DNA from 3 places in the Arthrobacter sp. NPDC056727 genome. Region 1 is predicted to be linked to each of the others. Evidence: riboswitches for the same ligand, from Rfam matches in the RefSeq annotation. Region 1 holds a riboswitch; each other region holds the start of a gene.
What was found. Region 1 has a riboswitch for S-adenosylmethionine ahead of ACFRAH_RS11190 (homoserine O-acetyltransferase). Riboswitches for the same ligand answer to the same signal wherever they lie in the genome.
Positions count from the first base shown of each region.

Region 2: it holds a riboswitch for S-adenosylmethionine, as region 1 does, so the genes downstream of both, ACFRAH_RS20520 (DUF1737 domain-containing protein) here and ACFRAH_RS11190 (homoserine O-acetyltransferase) in region 1, are expected to answer to the same signal.
Region 3: it holds a riboswitch for S-adenosylmethionine, as region 1 does, so the genes downstream of both, ACFRAH_RS05865 (aminotransferase class V-fold PLP-dependent enzyme) here and ACFRAH_RS11190 (homoserine O-acetyltransferase) in region 1, are expected to answer to the same signal.

Region 1 is NZ_JBHTZA010000009.1:78,433-84,676, forward strand. Features, by position in the region: gene ACFRAH_RS11175 (LysR family transcriptional regulator) at 105-1,013, shown strand; gene ACFRAH_RS11180 (alcohol dehydrogenase catalytic domain-containing protein) at 1,055-2,203, opposite strand; gene ACFRAH_RS11185 (MFS transporter) at 2,336-3,718, opposite strand; gene ACFRAH_RS11190 (homoserine O-acetyltransferase) at 3,946-5,028, opposite strand; SAM riboswitch class IV at 5,134-5,249, opposite strand; gene ACFRAH_RS11195 (bifunctional o-acetylhomoserine/o-acetylserine sulfhydrylase) at 5,354-6,244, opposite strand, start outside.
Region 2 is NZ_JBHTZA010000026.1:59,080-65,323, forward strand. Features, by position in the region: gene ACFRAH_RS20500 (aminotransferase class V-fold PLP-dependent enzyme) at 1-813, opposite strand, end outside; gene ACFRAH_RS20505 (YegP family protein) at 868-1,380, opposite strand; gene ACFRAH_RS20510 (O-succinylhomoserine sulfhydrylase) at 1,637-2,845, opposite strand; gene ACFRAH_RS20515 (rhodanese-like domain-containing protein) at 2,847-3,257, opposite strand; gene ACFRAH_RS20520 (DUF1737 domain-containing protein) at 3,254-3,562, opposite strand; SAM riboswitch class IV at 3,576-3,690, opposite strand; gene ACFRAH_RS20525 (NtaA/DmoA family FMN-dependent monooxygenase) at 3,933-5,228, shown strand; gene ACFRAH_RS20530 (aromatic amino acid ammonia-lyase) at 5,263-6,244, shown strand, end outside.
Region 3 is NZ_JBHTZA010000004.1:195,039-201,282, forward strand. Features, by position in the region: gene ACFRAH_RS05840 (sigma-70 family RNA polymerase sigma factor) at 1-71, opposite strand, end outside; gene ACFRAH_RS05845 (DoxX family protein) at 508-1,077, shown strand; gene aroA (3-phosphoshikimate 1-carboxyvinyltransferase) at 1,084-2,475, shown strand; gene ACFRAH_RS05855 (ribosome small subunit-dependent GTPase A) at 2,459-3,574, shown strand; gene hisN (histidinol-phosphatase) at 3,640-4,452, shown strand; SAM riboswitch class IV at 4,603-4,716, shown strand; gene ACFRAH_RS05865 (aminotransferase class V-fold PLP-dependent enzyme) at 4,752-6,155, shown strand; gene ACFRAH_RS05870 (class I SAM-dependent methyltransferase) at 6,240-6,244, shown strand, end outside.

The DNA of each region.
Region 1 (6,244 bases):
GGGCCGGAAGGTCTGTGTCCACGATCACATCCTGGTAGAGTGCAATCAAGGGGAAAAATTGAAGACGGCATGTGCATTGATGCACATCGAGGGAAAGGCTTGCCGTGGATACCAGGCGGCTTCCGAGTCCGGACGACCTGCTGATTCTGCTGACGGTTGCTCGGCTGGGCCGGTTCAACGCTGTGGCGGAAACGCTCGGCACAACGCACACCACCATCTCCCGCCGGATCCTCGCCCTGGACAAGCAGCTGGGCGGCCGCACCCTGGAGCGCAGCCCGCACGGCTGGGAGCTGACCCAGCTTGGCGCCTCCGCCGTGGAGGCAGCCGAGGCCATCGAGAACACCCTTGGTTCGCTCTCCGGGCTGCTCAGCCAGAACCAAAGCGCACTGTCCGGGCTGGTGCGCGTGGCGACGACGGACGGCGTCGGAGCGGTATTCGTCACCCCTGCACTGGTCCGGCTGCAGCGGCAGAACCCGCAGCTGAACATCGAAATGCTGAGCGCCACGCGGAAGGTCAGCCAGAACAGGTCCGGCGTGGACCTGGAGATCGTGGTGGGCAGGACCGACGTCAGCAATGCCCAGACCATTTTCCTGAGCAATTACTACCTGCGCCTCTACGCCAGCCGCGGCTACGCCGCGGAGCACGGAGTGCCGGAAACGCTCGACGACGTCGGGCAGCACGGCTTTGTCTCTTACGTCGAGTCTGCGCTCCAGGTGGCAGAGCTGGGGCACCGGTGGTCCTCGCAGCTGCCCATGCCCACCTCAAGCTTCCAGGCCACGAGCGTGTTCGCCCAGGTGGAGGCCGTCCGGCAGGGCGCAGGCATCGGGCTGCTGCCGAACTTCATGGTGGGCGGGCAGGCGGACTTCGTGCCGGTACTGGCCGACGACTTCGAGCGCCAGCTTCCCATCTGGGCTGTCGCGCGGCCGGAATCCCTCCGGTCGGCCCCGGTGCAGGCCGTCATCGCCGCACTGAAGGAAGAGGTGAAGGACCGCGCGGCGCTGCTGGCAGGCTGACGGGCCCCGCTCAGCCGGCGGCCGTCCGGCCCTGAAGGGCGTCAGGCCTGGAACAGCCGGCGCACCACCTGCCCGGACGCCAGCGCATCCAGCCCCTCGTTGATTTCCGTGAGCGGCTTGGTGTCCGTGTGCAGCAGCTCCACCGGCAGTTTGCCGTCCCGCCAATAGCCCAGGTAGAGCGGGATGTCCCGCCCGGGAACGGCGTCGCCCATGTAAGAACCCAGCAGGCGCTTGCCGGCCCCGGCGAACTGCAGTGCGGGCACCGTCAGCTCGGCGGAGGGATGGGGCAGGCCGACCGAAACCACGGCGCCGCCCCGGGTCACGTGCCCCAGGCAGGCGGCAATCACGCCCGCGGAACCGACGGCTTCGACGGCGATGTCCACACCGTTGCCTGCCGCCTCCGCGATCAGGCGGGCAGCGTCCTCGGGCCTCCCCACCGCGGTGGCACCGCAGTCGAGGGCGAGCTGGTGCTTGCCGGTATTGGGATCGATGGCGATCACACTGCCGGCCCCGGCGAGGGACGCGGCCATGACCGCGGACAGGCCCACCGCGCCGAGCCCGAACACGGCCACCGATTGGCCGGCCGTGACGGCGGCCGTGTTGAGCACGGCGCCCATTCCGGTGAGCACGGCGCAACCGAACATCGCCGCAACGGTGTCCGGGACGTCGTCGTCAATCACCACCACCGACTCCCGGGCCACCACCGCGTAATCGGCAAAAGCCGAGACGCCCAGGTGGTGGTTGATCCGCTCCCCCGCGGGCGTGCGCAGCAGCGCCTCGCCGTGCAGCAGGTCGCCGGAACCGTTGACCTCCGCCGCCCGGTGGCAGAGGGCGGGACGGCCGGACCGGCAGGCGCGGCAGTCCCCGCAGCTCGGCACGAAGACCAGCACCACATGGTCGCCCACCGACACATCGGAGACGCCGTCGCCCACGGACTCGACCCGCCCCACCGCCTCATGGCCCAGCGCCATCGGCAGGGGCCGCACCCGCGAGCCGTCCACCACGGAAAGGTCCGAATGGCACAGGCTGGAGTAGGTGATGGCCACGCCCAGCTCGCCGGCCCGGGGCTCAGGACGGTCCAGCTCCTGGACCACCAGGGGCCGGGCGTCGGCGTAGCTGGGCTTCTGCGGTGCGCCGCCCGCAGCCGTGTCAGCATTCGGGACGGTGGAGTAGAGGACTGCTGCTTTCATGGAAATCCTTGGTGTCGTTGAACGGGCAACTGCCCGGCCCCGCATCAGTGGCGGGCCGGGCAGTCACTGTTAGTGGCAGCTGCCGAATGCTCGTTGGGTCCGGGACTCAAGCCGGTGGGCCCGGATTGCTTCCTACTTCCTGCCGGCGGCCAGCAGGTCGGCGGTGCCCTTGGCGTCGGCCGCATCCACGTCGTGGAGCGAGACCCCGCGGGTTTCCTTCAGGAAGAACACCGCGACGGCGGTGATGACGCAGGCGATCAGCAGGTAGATGGCCACCGGGACGGAGGACTTGTAGGTGCCCAGCAGCGAGGCGGCGATGATCGGGGCCAATGAACCTGCCACGATCGAGGTCACCTGGTAGCCGAGCGAAACGCCGGAGTACCGCATCCGGGTAGGGAACATTTCCGCCATGATGGCGGGCTGGCCGGCGTACATGAGGGCGTGGAACAGCAGGCCGATCATGATGGAGGCCAGGATGATCATGTCGTTCTTGGTGTCCATCATGGGGAAGGCGAAGAAGCCCCAGGTGGCGCCCAGGATGGCGCCGGCCATGTAGACGGGCTTGCGGCCGAAGCGGTCCGACAGCTTGCCCACCAGCGGAACGGCCACGAAGTGCACGGCGTGGGCGAAGAGCAGGAGCAGCAGGATCCGGGTGGTGTCCGCCTGGACCACCGTCTTCAGGTACGTGATGGAGAACGTGACCACGAGGTAGTAGAGGATGTTCTCGGCAAAGCGCAGGCCCATGGCGGTGAAAACGCCGCGCGGGTAGCGCTTGAACACCTCGGCAACGCCGTAGCCCTTGTGCCCGGCCTCGACCTCTTTGCGGGCTTCGAGGAAGATCGGGGCGTCGTTGACCTTGGTGCGGATGTAGTAGCCGATCAGGACGATCACCGCGGAGAGCCAGAACGCCACGCGCCAGCCCCAGCCGAAGAAGGCTTCCTGGGTCAGGGTGGACGACAGGATGAACAGCACGGCCGTGGCGAGCAGGTTGCCCATGGGCACGGCGGACTGCGGCCAGCTGGCCCAGAATCCGCGGGACTTGCTGGGGCTGTGCTCTGCCACCAGGAGGACTGCGCCGCCCCATTCACCGCCGACGGCGAAGCCCTGGGCAAACCGCAGGAACACCAGGAGCGCGGGCGCCCAGTAGCCGATCTGCTGGAACGTCGGCAGGCAGCCCATCAGGAAGGTGGACACACCCACCAGGATGATGCTCAGCTGCAGCAGCTGCTTGCGGCCGAACTTGTCGCCGAAGTGGCCGAAGACGATGCCGCCGATCGGGCGGGCAACGAATCCGACGGCGTACGTGAGGAAGGCGGCGATGATGCCGTCCAGCTCCGTGCCGGCGTTGGGGAAGAAGGCCTTGCCGAAGACCAGGGTGGCGGCGGAGGCGTAGAGAAAGAACTCGTACCATTCCACGACGGTGCCGGCCATGGACGCCGTAACGACTTTCTTGAGGCCTGAGGCCTTGACATCGGTTTCCTCTGCACGCCTTGCGGCGGAGCTTTCCGTACTCATGCGAACTCCTTCGGCGTCTTCCTCGACACCACTGGGACCAATCGGGGGCGCACGGGTGCTGTGATGCGCACCACGAACGCCGGATTCAACGAGTATGGTCTGCCTGTGACGCAAGCTCAACGCCAAATAGTGCAGGGCGCATCTGCATAAATGCACATGCGGGGCATCCCCATGGGCCCGGTGTTGCCGCTGTCCGGACGGCTCCGGCGGGATGCCTCTGCCTGGAGTCAGTTCAGGAAGTGGGCCCTGAGCTGGGCGTTCAGCTGGCCGATCTCCGTGAGGAAGCCGTCGTGGCCGATCGGCGAATCGATGATGTGCACGTCCACGTTGCCGGGCAGTGCCTCGGCGAGTTCCAGCGACTGGGCGGGAAAGTACAGCCTGTCGGACTCCACGGCGGCGACGAAGAAGTCGGCCGTGGCCCGGGACAGGGCCTCCTTCAGCGTCCCACGCCCGCGGGTCACGTCATGGCTCATGAGCGCTTCCGTCAGGGCGATGTAGCTGTTGGCGTCGAAGCGCCGGACGAGTTTGTTGCCCTGGTGGTCCAGGTAGCTCTCCACCTGGTAACGGCCGCGCCCCGCCAGGGCATCCGCCTGCAGCGGCTCCTCAGCCGCCTGGGCGTTCCTGCCGAACCGGAAATCGAGTTCGTAGGCGGAGCGGTAGGTGATGTGGGCAATGCGCCGCGCCAGCGCCAGGCCCTCCGCGGGTTCCGCGCCGCCGTAGTAGTCGCCGCTGTTGAAGTGCCGGTCCTGCCGGATTGCAAGGGTCTGCGCCTGGGCGAACGCGATCTGCTCGGCAGTGCTCCTGGCCCCGACGGAAATGACACCGCAGCGGCGCACACGCTCCGGGAAAGTGACTGCCCATTCGAGGGCGCGTGCCCCGCCCATGGATCCGCCCACCACGGCGTGCCAGCTGCTGATGCCGAGCAGGTCGGCGAGCCTGGCCTCGGCGATGGTTGAGTCGCGCAGCGTCACCAGCGGAAAACGCGAACCCCAGGGCTTGCCGTCCGGTGCGGGCGACGACGGCCCGGTGGACCCGTAACAGCCGCCCAGGATGTTGATGGAAATGACGAAGAACCTGTCAGTGTCAGCCGGCGCGCCGGGCCCGGCAAGCTGCTCCCACCAGCCTTCCTCGTCCCCGGCACCGCGGGTCACGTGGGTGCTGCCGGTCAGGGCGTGCTGGACGAGGATGGCGTTGGAGCCGTCCGCGTTGAGCGTTCCCCAGGTTTCGTAGGCCAGGGTCACGTCCGGCAGGAATCCTCCGGCCTCGAGTTCCATGCTGCCGATGTTGCGGTACTGGACAGTTCCATCCAGGACGGGAGTGCCATCGGGAACTGCGTCATTCGGAACAGTGCCCTCGGGCGTCTTGCCGGCCGGAGCGTCGGTGTGGCTGACAGAAATCGTCACAGGTAAACCTCTTCTACGCGCTTGCCCGCCGTCAGCAGACCGGCAGGCCAGGTCTTCACCCGGGGCACCCCACCGCGGAAGGAGGGTTGCCGGCCAGCAAGCCGGGGCTGTCGCTGGCACTCATGACCTGTTGCCCAGTGTACGAAACAGGCGGACGCCTGCGCGAAGAATGTGACGGCTGTGTGACTCCCGGCCTGGAATGGGACGGGAGTCACACGGTCGGGCAGGGCCGTCAGGCGCCTTTCGCCGCGCGGAATCCGGCGTCGAGGTCGGCGAGGATGTCATCGATGTGCTCCAGGCCCACCGACAGCCGGACCAGCCCGGGGGCAACCCCGGCCACGCTCTGCTGTTCCGGGCTCAGCTGGCTGTGCGTGGTCGACGCCGGGTGGATGACGAGGGAGCGGACGTCGCCGATGTTCGCCACGTGGGAGTGCAGTTCCAGGGCGTCCACGAAACGTTTGCCGGCCTCGGCGCCGCCGGCCACTGTAAAGGCCACCACAGCGCCGGTGCCCTTGGGCCCGTACTTCAGCCCGCGCTCATACCAGGGGCTGGACGGCAGCCCGGCGTAGGCCACGGACTCCACGTCGTCCCGGGCCTCCAGCCAATTGGCCACCGCCACCGCGTTGGCCACGTGGCGCTCCACGCGCAGGCTCAGTGTTTCCAGGCCCTGCGCGATCAGGAAGGCATTGAACGGGGACACCGCCGAACCCAGGTCGCGGAGCAGCTGGACCCTCGCTTTGAGGATGTAGGACAGGTTGGCTCCGAGGGCGCCGCCCTCTCCGAGGTCGCGGGCGTAGACGAGGCCGTTGTAGGTGGGGTCCGGTGTGTTGAAGCCGGGGAAGCGCTCCTGGTCCTTGCCGAAGTCGAAGTTTCCTGAATCCACGATGACACCGGCGATGGCGGCGCCGTGTCCGCCCAGGTACTTGGTGGCCGAGTGCACCACAATGTCCGCACCCCATTCAAGCGGCCGGATGAGGTAGGGGGTGGACAGCGTGTTGTCCACGATGAGCGGCACACCGGCCTCGTGCGCTGCCCGGGAGACGCCTTCGATGTCCAGGACGTCCTGCCGGGGATTGGACACCACCTCGGCGAAGAAGAGCTTGGTGTTCGGCTGCACGGCGTC
Region 2 (6,244 bases), on a different contig from region 1:
TCCGGCGGCACTGCTCTCCCAGCTCTCGAAGCGCCGGGCGTCGCTGCGGATTTCAAAGCCGGAGGCCCCGGCTGGACTGGCAGAGTGCCCATCCAGCATGGGTGGCTTCAGCTGTTCGAGGACTGCTGCGCGCACGTAGAGGAACGCCGTGCCCCGCGGTCCGCGCAGAAATTTCCGTCCCGTGCCTGCCAGCACGTCGCAGCCCAAAGCCTGCACGTCCAGAGGCATCTGGCCCACTGACTGGCACGCGTCGAGCACAAACATCACCCCGGCTGCACGGCAACGCTTTCCGACCTCGGCCGCCGGATTAACCAGACCGTTCGCCATTGGGACATGAGTCAGGGCAACCATGGCGACGTTGCCATGCTCGAGTTCCGACTGCAGGTGTTCCACGTCGACCTGTCCGTGTTCGTCGTCCCGCAGAACCACAATCTCGAGGTCATGGCGCTCCGCCAGCTGCCGAAGTGCGAGGACATTCCCGGCATACTCGGTGCGGCCGATCAGCAGCCGCCCGCGGGGAATGAAAGGAAGGCTGTAGACCGCCGCCGCCCAGGCCCGGCTGCCGTTCTCCGCCAGGGCAACCTCGTCCGGCCGGGCTCCGATCAGCCGGGCCACCGAGGAATAGACGTTTTCAAGCCGGCCGGAGGCTTCCTCTGCCGCTTCATAACCGCCGATTTCCTCCTCGCGGCGCAGATGGCCCACGACGGTGTCCACAACAGGACGGGGCATGAGGGAACTTCCCGCGTTATTGAAATGGACTACGTTCAGGACACCCCGGGTCTGTGTGCGCACCTCGTCGACATCGATTGGCATAATCCACATCCTGCCGCACGGGGCAGGGCTGCGCCCAGATCTGGACCCCCGGCGCTAGGCTGCCCCGGCGGTCCAGCGGAGCGGGGCCGCCGGGGCTGATGGCCTCCAGTGCCCCGCCGTCCGGGGGCCGGACACCTCCGACGGCGCGCGCTTCTTCCCGAATCCCTGCCTGCCGTGGTCGGACCGCGCCGGGACGGCCTGGGCCGGTACCGGCGCAGGAACTGCCGCGGCGGCCTCTGCCGGAGCGGACCCGTGGACCTTCGGGGCCGCCGCCGACAGATCCGTGATGAGCCCCGTCCCGGCGCACTCGCGGACGTCGGCGATTCCGGCCGCGGCCGCGCGCTTGTCCTCGAAGGGTGCGGAGACTGCCAGGACGGTTCCATTGGGGGCCATCAGCCGGAACCGGTACTGGGACTCTGTGTCGACGAAAACTTCAAATACTCCGGCCATGGCGTTCCTTCCGGTCAGGGAGCGGCCGGCAACGGCTTTTGCGGCTGCGGCGCCCCGGACGCACCGCTGCGTCCGTCCTTCGGTGGGTGCTGAACCGGCAGGGGTGCGACGGTTCATCAGGTTGTTAACGAGTCTGCCCAGTGCTTATGCAGCCTAACAAGACCGGCCGTGTAAACCCTGGGTAAACCCTGCCTGTCCACCCACTAAAGCGTGCCCGCCCACCGGTTCTCAAGGACGCCCTAAACGAAGGGACGCGCGGCGCAACGCACGTTCACAGCCCGCCATCGGAAGCAAAAGATCCGGCCCCGAAGGGCCGGATCTCACGGAGGGTCTGAAGAAGGATCAGAGCGGATAAGGATTTAACCCGGAACAGTCAGATCTGCTTGAGCGCCTGCTCCAGGTCCGCCATCAGGTCATCCGCATCCTCAAGGCCGACGGACAGCCGCACCACCCCATCGCTGAGCCCGATCGCGGCGCGGCCTTCGGGCCCCATGGCCCTGTGCGTCGTGGTGGCGGGATGCGTGATGAGGGACTTGGCGTCGCCCAGGTTGTTGGAGATGTCGATGATCTTCAGGGCGTCCAGCAGCGCGAAGGCAGCTTCCTTGCCCGACTGCCCGGCCGTCGTCGCAAGTTCCAGCGTGAGGACGGTGCCGCCGGCCTTCATCTGCCTGGCCGCCAGTTCATACTGCGGGTGCGACTTGAGCAACGGGTACTTGACCCAGTTGACGGCAGGCTGCGCTTCGAGCCATTCTGCAAGGCGCAGCGCCGTGGCGGAGGAGTGGTTCACACGCAGGGACATGGTCTCCAGGCCCTTGGTGAGGACCCAGGCGTTGAACGAGGAGAGCGCCGGGCCGGTGTGGCGCATGAGCTGCTTGACCGGGCCGTCGATGAATTCCTTGGTGCCAAGAATCGCCCCGCCCATCACACGGCCCTGGCCGTCGATGTGCTTGGTGCCGGAGTAGACGATCACGTCCGCGCCGAGGTCCCCGCAGCGCTGCAGCAGCGGGGTGGCGAAGACGTTGTCCGCCACCACCTTGGCGCCGGCGGCGTGGGCGAGTTCACTGACCGCCGCGATGTCCACGATCTCCTGCATCGGATTGGACGGGGATTCGAAGAAGACCGCCGTCGTGGGAACCGAGAGGGCGTCGCGCCACTGATCAAGGTCCGGGCCGTCCACGAACACCGTCTCCACGCCCCAGCGGGGCAGGATTTCGTTGAGGATGACGAAGCAGGAGCCGAACAGGGAACGGCTGGCCACCACGCGGTCCCCGGCCCCCAGCAGCGCACCCAGGGCGGTGAAGACGGCGGACATGCCGGACGCCGTCGCAAAGCACGCCTCCGTGCCTTCGAGCAGGCGCAGCCGCTCCTGGAAAGTGGCCACGGACGGGTTGCCGTAGCGCGAGTAGACGAAGCGTTCGTCCTCGCCGGTGAAGGCGCGCTCGGCGGCCGCGGCGGATTCGTAGACGAACCCGGAGTTCAGGAAGACGGGCTCCGTGGTTTCCTGGAAATTGGTGCGGTCAAGCCCGCCGCGGACGGCCTGGGTATCGGGGCTCCAGCCGGCGGCGTCGTGATTAAAGGTCAACTTAGTTCTTTCCCAGGTTCGTCGGCAGGCCGCGGTTCTTCCAGCCGTTCACGGTGCGCTCACCGTAGCGGTCGGGCTCGCCCTCGAATCCTTCGAGGACGTTGTAGGCCGTGAAGCCGGCCTGCGTGGCGGCAATGGCGGCGGCGATGGAGCGCTGGCCGGAGCGGCAGAGGAAGAGCAGCTCCACGGTGGAGTCCTCCGGGGCCTGCTGCTTCAGCTGCTCGACGAACCCGGGGTTGGGAATGCCGCCGGGAAAGGTCCACTGGATGAACAGGGGATCGTTGTCCGTGGCCTTGGTGTCCGGAATGCCGATGTGCGCCCATTCGCCCTCGGTGCGCACATCCACCAGGATGGCGCCCTCCTCGAGCTTGGCCCACGCGTCCTGCGGGCTGACGTCGCCGGCGTAGCTCATGCGTGGCCCTCGTATGCTTCCGCGCTGAGGTCCTCGTCGGAGTCCAGCCGGTCAACGGCCGTGGCGACGGCGGCATCTGCGCTGGCGATCGCGGCCGGCAGGATGACGGCCTGGGCAACAATGACGCTGGTGCCGTTGAAGGTGGCGGCCGGGCTGCCGTGCAGCACGTATCCCTCAGCAAGGGCCGCCGAGATGCGCTCACAGAACGCCCGGTCGTCCGGGCCCGTGATGAGGCGGTAGGACAGCTTTTCCTCAGGTTTATCCTGCTGGGACGGCAGTGTTGCAACGGCGGGGGCGTCTGACACGACGGATCTCCTTTTCTCACGCTTGCAGCTCGAAGTGGTCGATATGCCGAGTATTCACCTGAGGCACCCCGCCGTGGAAGGAGGGTTGCCGACCGGCCAGTCAGGGCTTAATGCCGGTACTCATTACTCCCGAAAAACGTAACACTGACGACGGCGGCACGCACCGCCGCCGTCGTCATCTTCCGTAACGCATCGAAAGAAACGCGGGGTCAGATACGGCCGAATCGGGGCCCCGGAAGCGGCGGTAACTGACCCCGCGTTGCGGTTACAAAGCCGACGGCCGGGAGGATAATGACGGGAGATGACCCGCCGTAACGCCGGATGAAACCAGGCCGCTGTGAATGATTCGACCCCGAATACAGTGACTCCCATGCTGCACTTTGGATGGTTTGTGGGCCATGGCTTCGGGGTCCAGGGCTGGGGGACGCCCGGCTACGGAATCGGCTACGACTGGAAGAAGCCCGCCCCCTACCAGCATGCGGTCCGGGAGTTCGAGCGGGCCGGGCTGGACCTGTTCATCATCGAGGACTCACTCACCGTCCCCGATACCTACGGCGGCAGCGCGGAGGTCTCACTGGCGCAGGCGTCCTTCGCGCCCAAGCACGATCCGCTGGCGCTGGTGCCGTACCTGCTGTCCGCCACCGAGCACCTGGGCATTGTGCCCACCATCAGCGCCTCCTTCTATCCGCCCTTCACCGCGGCCCGGCTGCTGGCCACGCTCCAGCACTTCTCCAACGGGCAGCTCGGCTGGAACGTGGTGACCTCCGGCAGTGACCTGGCCGCGCAGAACTACGGACTGGACCAGCAGATCGAGCACGACCTCCGCTACGAGAAGGCCGAGGAGTTCGTGGACGTGGTCCGCAAGCTGTGGCGCAGCTGGGAACCGGACGCCATCCTGGAGGACGCCGGGGCTGGCATCTTCGCGGACCACACCAAGGTCCGGCCCATCCACCACGACGGGGAGTTCTTCAAGGTCCGCGGACCGCTCAACACGGCACCGCTGCCGGAGGAACCGGTGCTGGTGCAGGCCGGGGCATCCCCGCGGGGCAAGGCCTTCGCCGGTGCGAACGCCGACGTTGCCATTGCCCTGGCCCGCGGTGTGGACGGCATGAAGGCGTACCGGGACTCGATCCGCGCAGAAGCCGCCGGGGCCGGCCGGAACCCCGACGACGTCAAGGTGCTGTTTGTCCTGAAACCCACCGTGACCGGTTCCAGGGCCGAGGCGGAGGACCTGCGGGCCGCGCGCCGGGAGCTCACGCAGCGGGACATCGACAGCCAGCTCAACTCCATCTCCTACCTGTCCGTCATCGACTTCAAGCAGTTCGACCTTGATGCGCCGCTGCCGGAACTGAGCACCAACAGCAACCAGGGAACCCTGGAGCACTTCTCCAAGGCGGCGCCGCCGGGTTCCACCCTGCGGCAGATCCTGCAGGCACGCAGCGGCGGCGCAGGCGACAGCATCATCGGCACCGCCGAGGAAATCGCCGACTACCTGGAGGAAACCGGGGCCGCGGTGGGCGGCGACGGCTTCCTCTTCTCCGGCTTCGTGGACCCTGCCACCATTCACGGCGTGCTGGACAGGCTGGCGCCGGTGCTGCGCAGGCGTGGACTGCTGCGGACGAGCTACGGCGAAGGCGGCTTCCGCCGGAACCTGCTGGACTTCTAACGCCATGGCAGTGGCCGGGAGCAACCACGGACTGGTGTCTCGTGCCCGCCGGGGGACGTTTTTGATCGGCACGGCCCACATCCGGGCCGGCGACGTGGCGGCGGCAGCGGCCGATCCCGCCGTGGAGGTGGTCCTCAGCGCCGAGGCCCTTGAGCTCGTGGGGCTCTCCCGTGAGGTGGTGCAGGCGGCCATCGATTCCGGCCACCGGGTCTACGGACTCAACACCCTTCTCGGCTCCGGCCGGGACACGGCCGTGGACAAGGACTCCATCCTCGACTTCCAGGTGCAGGTGGTGCGCTACCACCACAGCGGCGTCGGTGCACTGCTGGACGGGGATGAAGTCCGCGCCCTCATCCTGGCCCGGCTCATCGGGTTCACCCGCGGAGGCTCGGGCGTGCGCCCGGAAACTGCCCGGTTCTACGCCGAACTGCTGAACAGGGGCGTGGTGCCGGCCGTTCCGCGCGACGGGTCCGTCGGCTCATCGGACCTCACCCATCTGGCGGCGGTTGCCGCCGTCGCCATCGGGGAAGGGCAGGCGCTGGCTCCCGACGGCGGACTGACCGGTGGAGGGGAAGCGCTCGCCGCCGCCGGGCTGGAACCGCTTGTCCTGGCACCGGGGGAGGCCCTGGCGCTGGTCAGCGCCAACTCCTATTCCATCGGTGCCGGCGCGCTGGAACTCCGCCGCCTCCAGTGGCTCGCAGATCTGGCGGACACCGCGCTGGCGCTGTCCCTTGAGGCCACCGCAAGGTACGACGGCGGCGGGAACCTCAGCCCGTTCTCGCCGGCTGTGCAGTCCGCCAAGGCGGTGGACGGCCAGCGCGTCTCGGCCGCCAACGTCCGCCGCCTGCTGCGCGGCGGCTGGCTGGAGGATCCGCGGCGGCAGGTGTCCGTGCAGGATTCGCTGTCCTTCCGCGCCGCGCCGCAGACGCACGGTGCGTTCCGGGCCCAGGTGGGCGCCCTGGCCGAGGCGCTCGAGGTGGAACTCAACGGCCGCGGCGACAACCCGCTGACGGACG
Region 3 (6,244 bases), on a different contig from region 1:
GTGCCATTCTCCGGGATGCCGTTGGCGGCGTCCTCCTGTGCGGCCTGTACGGCCGGATCCACGGTGCTCATTGCCTTCAAGTCTACTTTGATCGGCACCGGCCGCCCTTGACGGCGTGCCGTGCCATAGTCCTGCCCAACGAAGCCGTCCGGCCCGGGGAAGGAACGACCCGCCTCCAGTGCCTCGGCTTCGGGCACCACGAAAGGCCCCATTCTGGCGGGACTTCGCACCCCCACAGCTTCCTTCACCAAAGTCAATGCTCCATCTCCACTCCGCTTGCTAAGACCCTCTTGAAAACCCGCTGGAAGACCCGCGTCCGTACGGCGGTCCGCGCTCCTGCCGGTTCCGGCCATGCCCCAGCCGCCGCTGAACACCGGAAACCTCACACGTACGGTGTTTCCGGCCAAAGAGCACAACGACGCGCGGTGGGCAAATATTCCGCAAAGGTGCAAGACTAGAACCGACTCCGCCGCGGCCACCGCGGCTCGGCCATCCAGGAGGAAATTCATGTCCTTTGTCCGCTTTTTTGCCCGGCCGATGCTGGCCTCAAGTTTCATCCTCGCCGGCACGGACAAGCTCAGGAATGCGGACGACACCGCGCAGCAACTGTCGCCCCTCCTGCGCCGTGCCGCTCAAGCCCTGCCTTTCCAGACCGACGAGAAAGTCCTTGCCCGGATCATCGGAGGCACTCAGATCGGCGCCGGCGTCCTCTTCGCACTCGGCAAATCAGCCCGGCTGGCCGCCTCGGTCCTGGCGGTGATCTCCGCATTGAACGCCTTCGTTGAATGGCGCAGCGCCGACATCAGCAGCAAGGAGGGCCGGGAAGCACGCCGGAACCAGCTGCTCAAGAACATCACCCTCACCGGCGGAGTGCTGCTGGCCTCCGTGGACACGGCCGGCAAGCCCAGCCTGGCGTGGCGCGCCGAGCACCTGGCCGCCGACGCGCGGAAGACCGCCGGCCACCTCGCCGCCGACGCACGCAAGAGCACCGGCAAGACGCTCCACAGCGCCGACAAGGCAGTCCGCAAGGCCGACAAGGCAGTCCGCCGGGCCGTTGACCACGCGGTGGGGGCATAAGCGGGAATGACTGCATCACCCATGGGCACGTCCGCTGAAAACTCCGGCGCTGCTCCGCACTGGCCCGCGCCGTTCGCCGAGCAGCCGGTTGACGCCACCGTCCGCGTGCCGGGCTCAAAGTCGCTCACCAACAGGTACCTGGTGCTCGCCGCGCTGGCCGACGGCCCCTCCCGGCTCCGGGCACCGCTGCACTCCCGGGATTCCGCGCTCATGATCGCGGCACTGCGCCAGCTCGGCGCGGACATCCGGGAGGTCCCCGGCGACGGCGCCTTCGGCCCTGACTTGGAGGTGACGCCGATTCCGGCCAACACCGGCGGTGCGGACGTCGCCGTCGACTGTGGCCTGGCCGGGACCGTCATGCGGTTCGTGCCGCCGTTGGCGGCCCTGCGCAGCGGCGCCACTGTTTTCGACGGCGACCCCCATGCCCGGGAGCGGCCGATGGGGACCATCATCGACGCCCTCTCAGCCCTCGGGGTAGCCGTAACCGGCGACGACGGCGGGACGCCGGCCTCGCTGCCGTTCCGCGTCGAAGGTTCGGGCCAGGTCCGCGGCGGGCACCTGGTCATTGACGCCAGCGCATCCTCCCAGTTCGTCTCCGCCCTGCTGCTGGTGGGGGCACGGTTCGCGGACGGCCTCCACCTGGAGCATTCGGGCAGCACGGTTCCGAGCCTGGACCACATCAACATGACCATCGCGGTACTGCGCGGAGCGGGCGTGGCGGTGGATGACTCCACGCCCAACCACTGGATTGTCAGCCCCGGCCCCATCCGTGCCTTTGACCAGCGCATCGAACAGGACCTGTCCAATGCCGGTCCGTTCCTGGCTGCGGCGCTTGCCACCGGCGGTACCGTACGCATCCCGGACTGGCCCGAGCACACCACGCAGGTGGGCGACATGTGGCGCAGCATCCTTACCGACATGGGGGCCACGGTCACCCTGGCAGACGGCACCCTGACGGTGACCGGCGGCAGTGAGATCAAGGGCGCGGACTTCGCCGAAACCAGCGAGCTGGCGCCGACGGTCGCCGCGCTCTGCGCCCTGGCCTCCGGCCCTTCGCGGCTGAGCGGCATCGCCCACCTCCGCGGACATGAAACGGACCGGCTGGCCGCGCTCGTCACGGAGATCACCCGCCTCGGCGGTGATGCCGAGGAAACCGCCGACGGGCTCATCATCCGGCCCGCGGAACTGCACGCCGGCACCGTGCACAGCTACGCGGACCACCGGATGGCCACCGCCGGAGCCATCCTCGGGCTGGCGGTCAGGGGCGTGGAAGTGCAGGACATCGCCACTACGTCCAAAACCATGCCCGACTTCCCCAAACTGTGGACGGACATGCTCGGCCAGCGGAGCAGTGCCGTTACCAACACCGCGGGGACCACCGGTGGCACGCAGCACTGACTCCTGGGACGAATCCGACGTCCGGATCCGGCCGAACAAAAAGGGTTCCCGGCCCCGGACGAAGGACCGACCCAGCCACGAGGATGCCGTCACCGGACGGATCATCACCGTTGACCGCGGCCGCTACACGGCCGTCGTCGGCGAGGACTCCGGGCACGAGCGGACGGTCATTGCCGCCCGCGCCCGGGAGCTGCGACGTTCCCCCGTGGTGGCCGGCGACTTCGTCTCCCTGGTGGGCGATGTGTCCGGAGCCCCGGACACCCTCGCCCGGCTCGTGAAAATCCAGGACCGCAAGACACTGCTGCGCCGCAGCGCCGACGACACCGATCCCGTGGAACGCGCCGTGGTGGCCAACGCGGACCAGCTCGTGGTGGTTGTCGCCGCCGCCAACCCGGAACCCCGCACCGGCTTCATCGACCGCGCGCTGGTGGCCGCCTACGACGCCGGGATCGAGCCGATCCTGCTCGTCACCAAGGCGGACGTCAAGGACCCTACGGAGCTGCTGGGCAACTACCGCCACCTCGACTTTCCGGTGATCATCAGCCGCACCGCAGATTCCGAGGCGTCCGGCATCGACGCCCGGTCCGACGACGGCCTCTCCGCCCGGCTCGACGTTGCCGCCGTCTCCGACCTCCGGGCCCACCTGGACGGGAAGGTGACGGTGATGCTGGGCCATTCCGGCGTCGGAAAATCCACCATGGTCAATGCACTGACCGGCGCCGAACGAGCTACCGGCGGCGTGAACGCGGTGACGGGCCGCGGGCGGCACACGTCGTCGTCGGCCCTTGCCCTCAAGCTGGCCGACGCCCCGGTGGGGAGCTGGATCATCGACACTCCGGGCATCCGCTCGTTCGGGCTGGCGCACGTCGACCCCGACCGCATCCTGCACTCCTTCCCCGACCTTGAGCCGGGCACCGAGGCCTGCGAACGCGGCTGCAAACACGATTCCACCGCCGTTAACTGCGGCGTGGATGCCTGGGTCGAGGCCGGCCACGCCGGCCCTTCGGGAGCAGCCAGGCTCGCGTCCCTGCGCCGCCTGCTGGGCACTGACCCGCGCGCGGAGGCCCAGGAAACCAAGGAACTCGGCACCGTAGGCTAGCCTCCCCGGCGCCGCCCGGCCGTTGCCTCCCCGCCCCGCCGGGCCTTTGAGGGTAGTTTGGAACCATGACCCAACCCGCTTCAACGTACAACGATGACCTGCGTCTGGCCCATGTGCTGGCCGATTCCGTGGACGACCAGACCATGAGCCGGTTCAAGGCGCTGGACCTTCAGATCGAGACGAAGCCAGATCTGACGCCGGTCACCGATGCGGACAAGGCCGCCGAGGAGTCGATCCGCGGCCAGCTGTCCCGATCCCGTCCCCGCGACGCCGTCCTCGGTGAGGAGTTCGGCAGTTCCGGCCACGGTTCCCGCCGCTGGATCATCGACCCCATCGACGGCACCAAGAACTTTGTCCGCGGGGTGCCGGTGTGGGCCACGCTGATCGCCCTCGTCGACGAGGGCGAACCGGTGGTGGGCGTCGTCAGCGCCCCTGCGCTGGGCAAGCGCTGGTGGGCGGCCAAAGGCGCCGGCGCCTACTCGGGCCGCTCCCTCGCGGCCGCCACGCGGCTGAAGGTTTCCAATGTGTCCAGCCTTGCCGACGCCTCACTGTCCTACTCCAGCCTCGGCGGCTGGAAGGACCGCGGCAACCTTGACGAGTTCCTCCAGCTCACGGAGGATGTGTGGCGCACCCGCGCCTTCGGCGACTTCTGGTCCTACTGCATGGTGGCCGAAGGGGCAGTGGACATCGCCTGCGAACCGGAACTGAACCTGTACGACATGGCGGCGCTGGTGCCGATCGTGACGGAGGCAGGCGGGCGGTTCACCTCCCTCGAAGGCACCGACGGACCGTTCGGCGGCAACGCGCTGGCCACCAACTCGATCCTGCACTCGGAAGTCCTGAAGCGGCTGAACCCGCAGCTGGACGACCTGCTCTGACACTGAACATTACGACGGCGGCCGCCCACTTTAGGGGGCGGCCGCCGTCGTTTCTTCGGCAGAACGCCGAATATCCAGCCCGCGTAATAATCCGCTTAACATTTTGACCGGCTTTTTCATCGCCTGTCCGGATGTCCTAGTCTCGTAACAGGTCACGAGTGCCAGCGCTAAACCCCGGTTAGCTGGCCGGCAACCCTCCATTCGCGGTGGGGTGCCCCGGGTGACGACCAGGCCGATCCGGAACGGACCCGGCAAGCGCGGATCCCCGTCACACGGGGTCCTTTTCTCAGTGAGGTCCCATGACGACTGCCATCATTTCTTCCACCGACGCCGATGTGCTGGACGGCCGGTTTGTCGCCGCCGGCCGCCCCCTGGCCGCCGTCACGGGCGCAGAAATCCAGGCTCCGCTGATCCAGGGCGGCCACATCCGCTACGCCAACCTCGACTATGGCGCCTCCGCGCCTGCGCTGTCGGTCGTTTCCGCATACCTCAACGAGATCCTGCCGTACTACGCCAGCGTGCACCGCGGCGCCGGCTATGCCTCGCAGATCAGCACCTCCGTATACGAGAACTCACGGAACGTCGTGCGGGAGTTCGTGGGCGGCCGCGCCGATGACGCCGTCATCTTCACCCGGAACACCACCGACTCCCTGAACCTCCTGGCCGGCTGCCTGCCGGTGGAGGACCACCACCACACCGGCGAAGTGCTGTACCTGGACATAGAGCACCACGCCAACCTGCTGCCGTGGCAGGGCGTGCCGCACCGCAGCGTGGTGGCATCGGAAACGCTGGAGGCCACCATCGGCAGCCTGCGTGCCGAACTGCAGCACGGCGATATCAGCCTCCTCGCCGTCACCGGCGCCTCCAACGTCACCGGCGAAATCCTCCCGATCCGCCGCCTCGCCGCGCTGGCCCATGAATACGGCGCCCGGATCGTGGTGGACGCCGCCCAGCTCGCACCGCACCGCCGTGTTAACATCGCCGCGGACGACGTCGACTACCTCGCCTTCTCCGGCCACAAGCTCTACGCCCCCTTCGGGGCCGGCGTCCTCGTTGGCCGCCCCGACTGGCTCGACGCCGGCACCCCCCACCTCGCGGGCGGCGGCGCCGTGAGCGAGGCCAGGCTCGACGGCGTCAGCTGGGCCACCGGCCCCGCCCGCCACGAGGGGGGCTCACCGAACGTCCTCGGCGCAGCCACCCTTGCCCGCGCGACCCAGGTCATCGCTGCCCTCGACCCGCAGAGCTGGCACGCCCACGAAGCCGCCATCCGGTCCTTCCTCGTCGAGGGGCTGCGCCGGATCGACGGCGTCACCGTCCACCAGATCTTCGAGGACAGCAACCCGGATGACGCCATCGGCGTGGTCAACTTCTCCGTGGAGGGTTACGACGCCGGTTTGGTGGCCGCCTACCTGTCGGCCGAACACGGCGTGGGCCTGCGCGACGGCCGCTTCTGCGCGCACCCGCTGCTGAAGCGCCTCGGCCTGCCGTCCGGTTCGCTGCGCGCCAGCTTCGGCGTGGGATCACGGCTCGAGGACGCCCAGCGGCTGCTCGCCGGCATCGAGGAGCTCCGCCGCTCCGGCCTGGGCTGGGACTACGTGGTGGACGCCGGGCGCTGGGTTCCGGCGAACGACGCCCGCACCTACCCCGACTGGGCACCCAACACGCCCGGCACCGCCGGCGCCGCACCGTGTGTCCAGGACTGATCGGTACTCAGGACTAAGCACCTCTCGCTCTCCGTACGGTAAATTCGAAAGGTAATTTTCGACGTCGGCCTAAGGAGACTGTGCGTGGC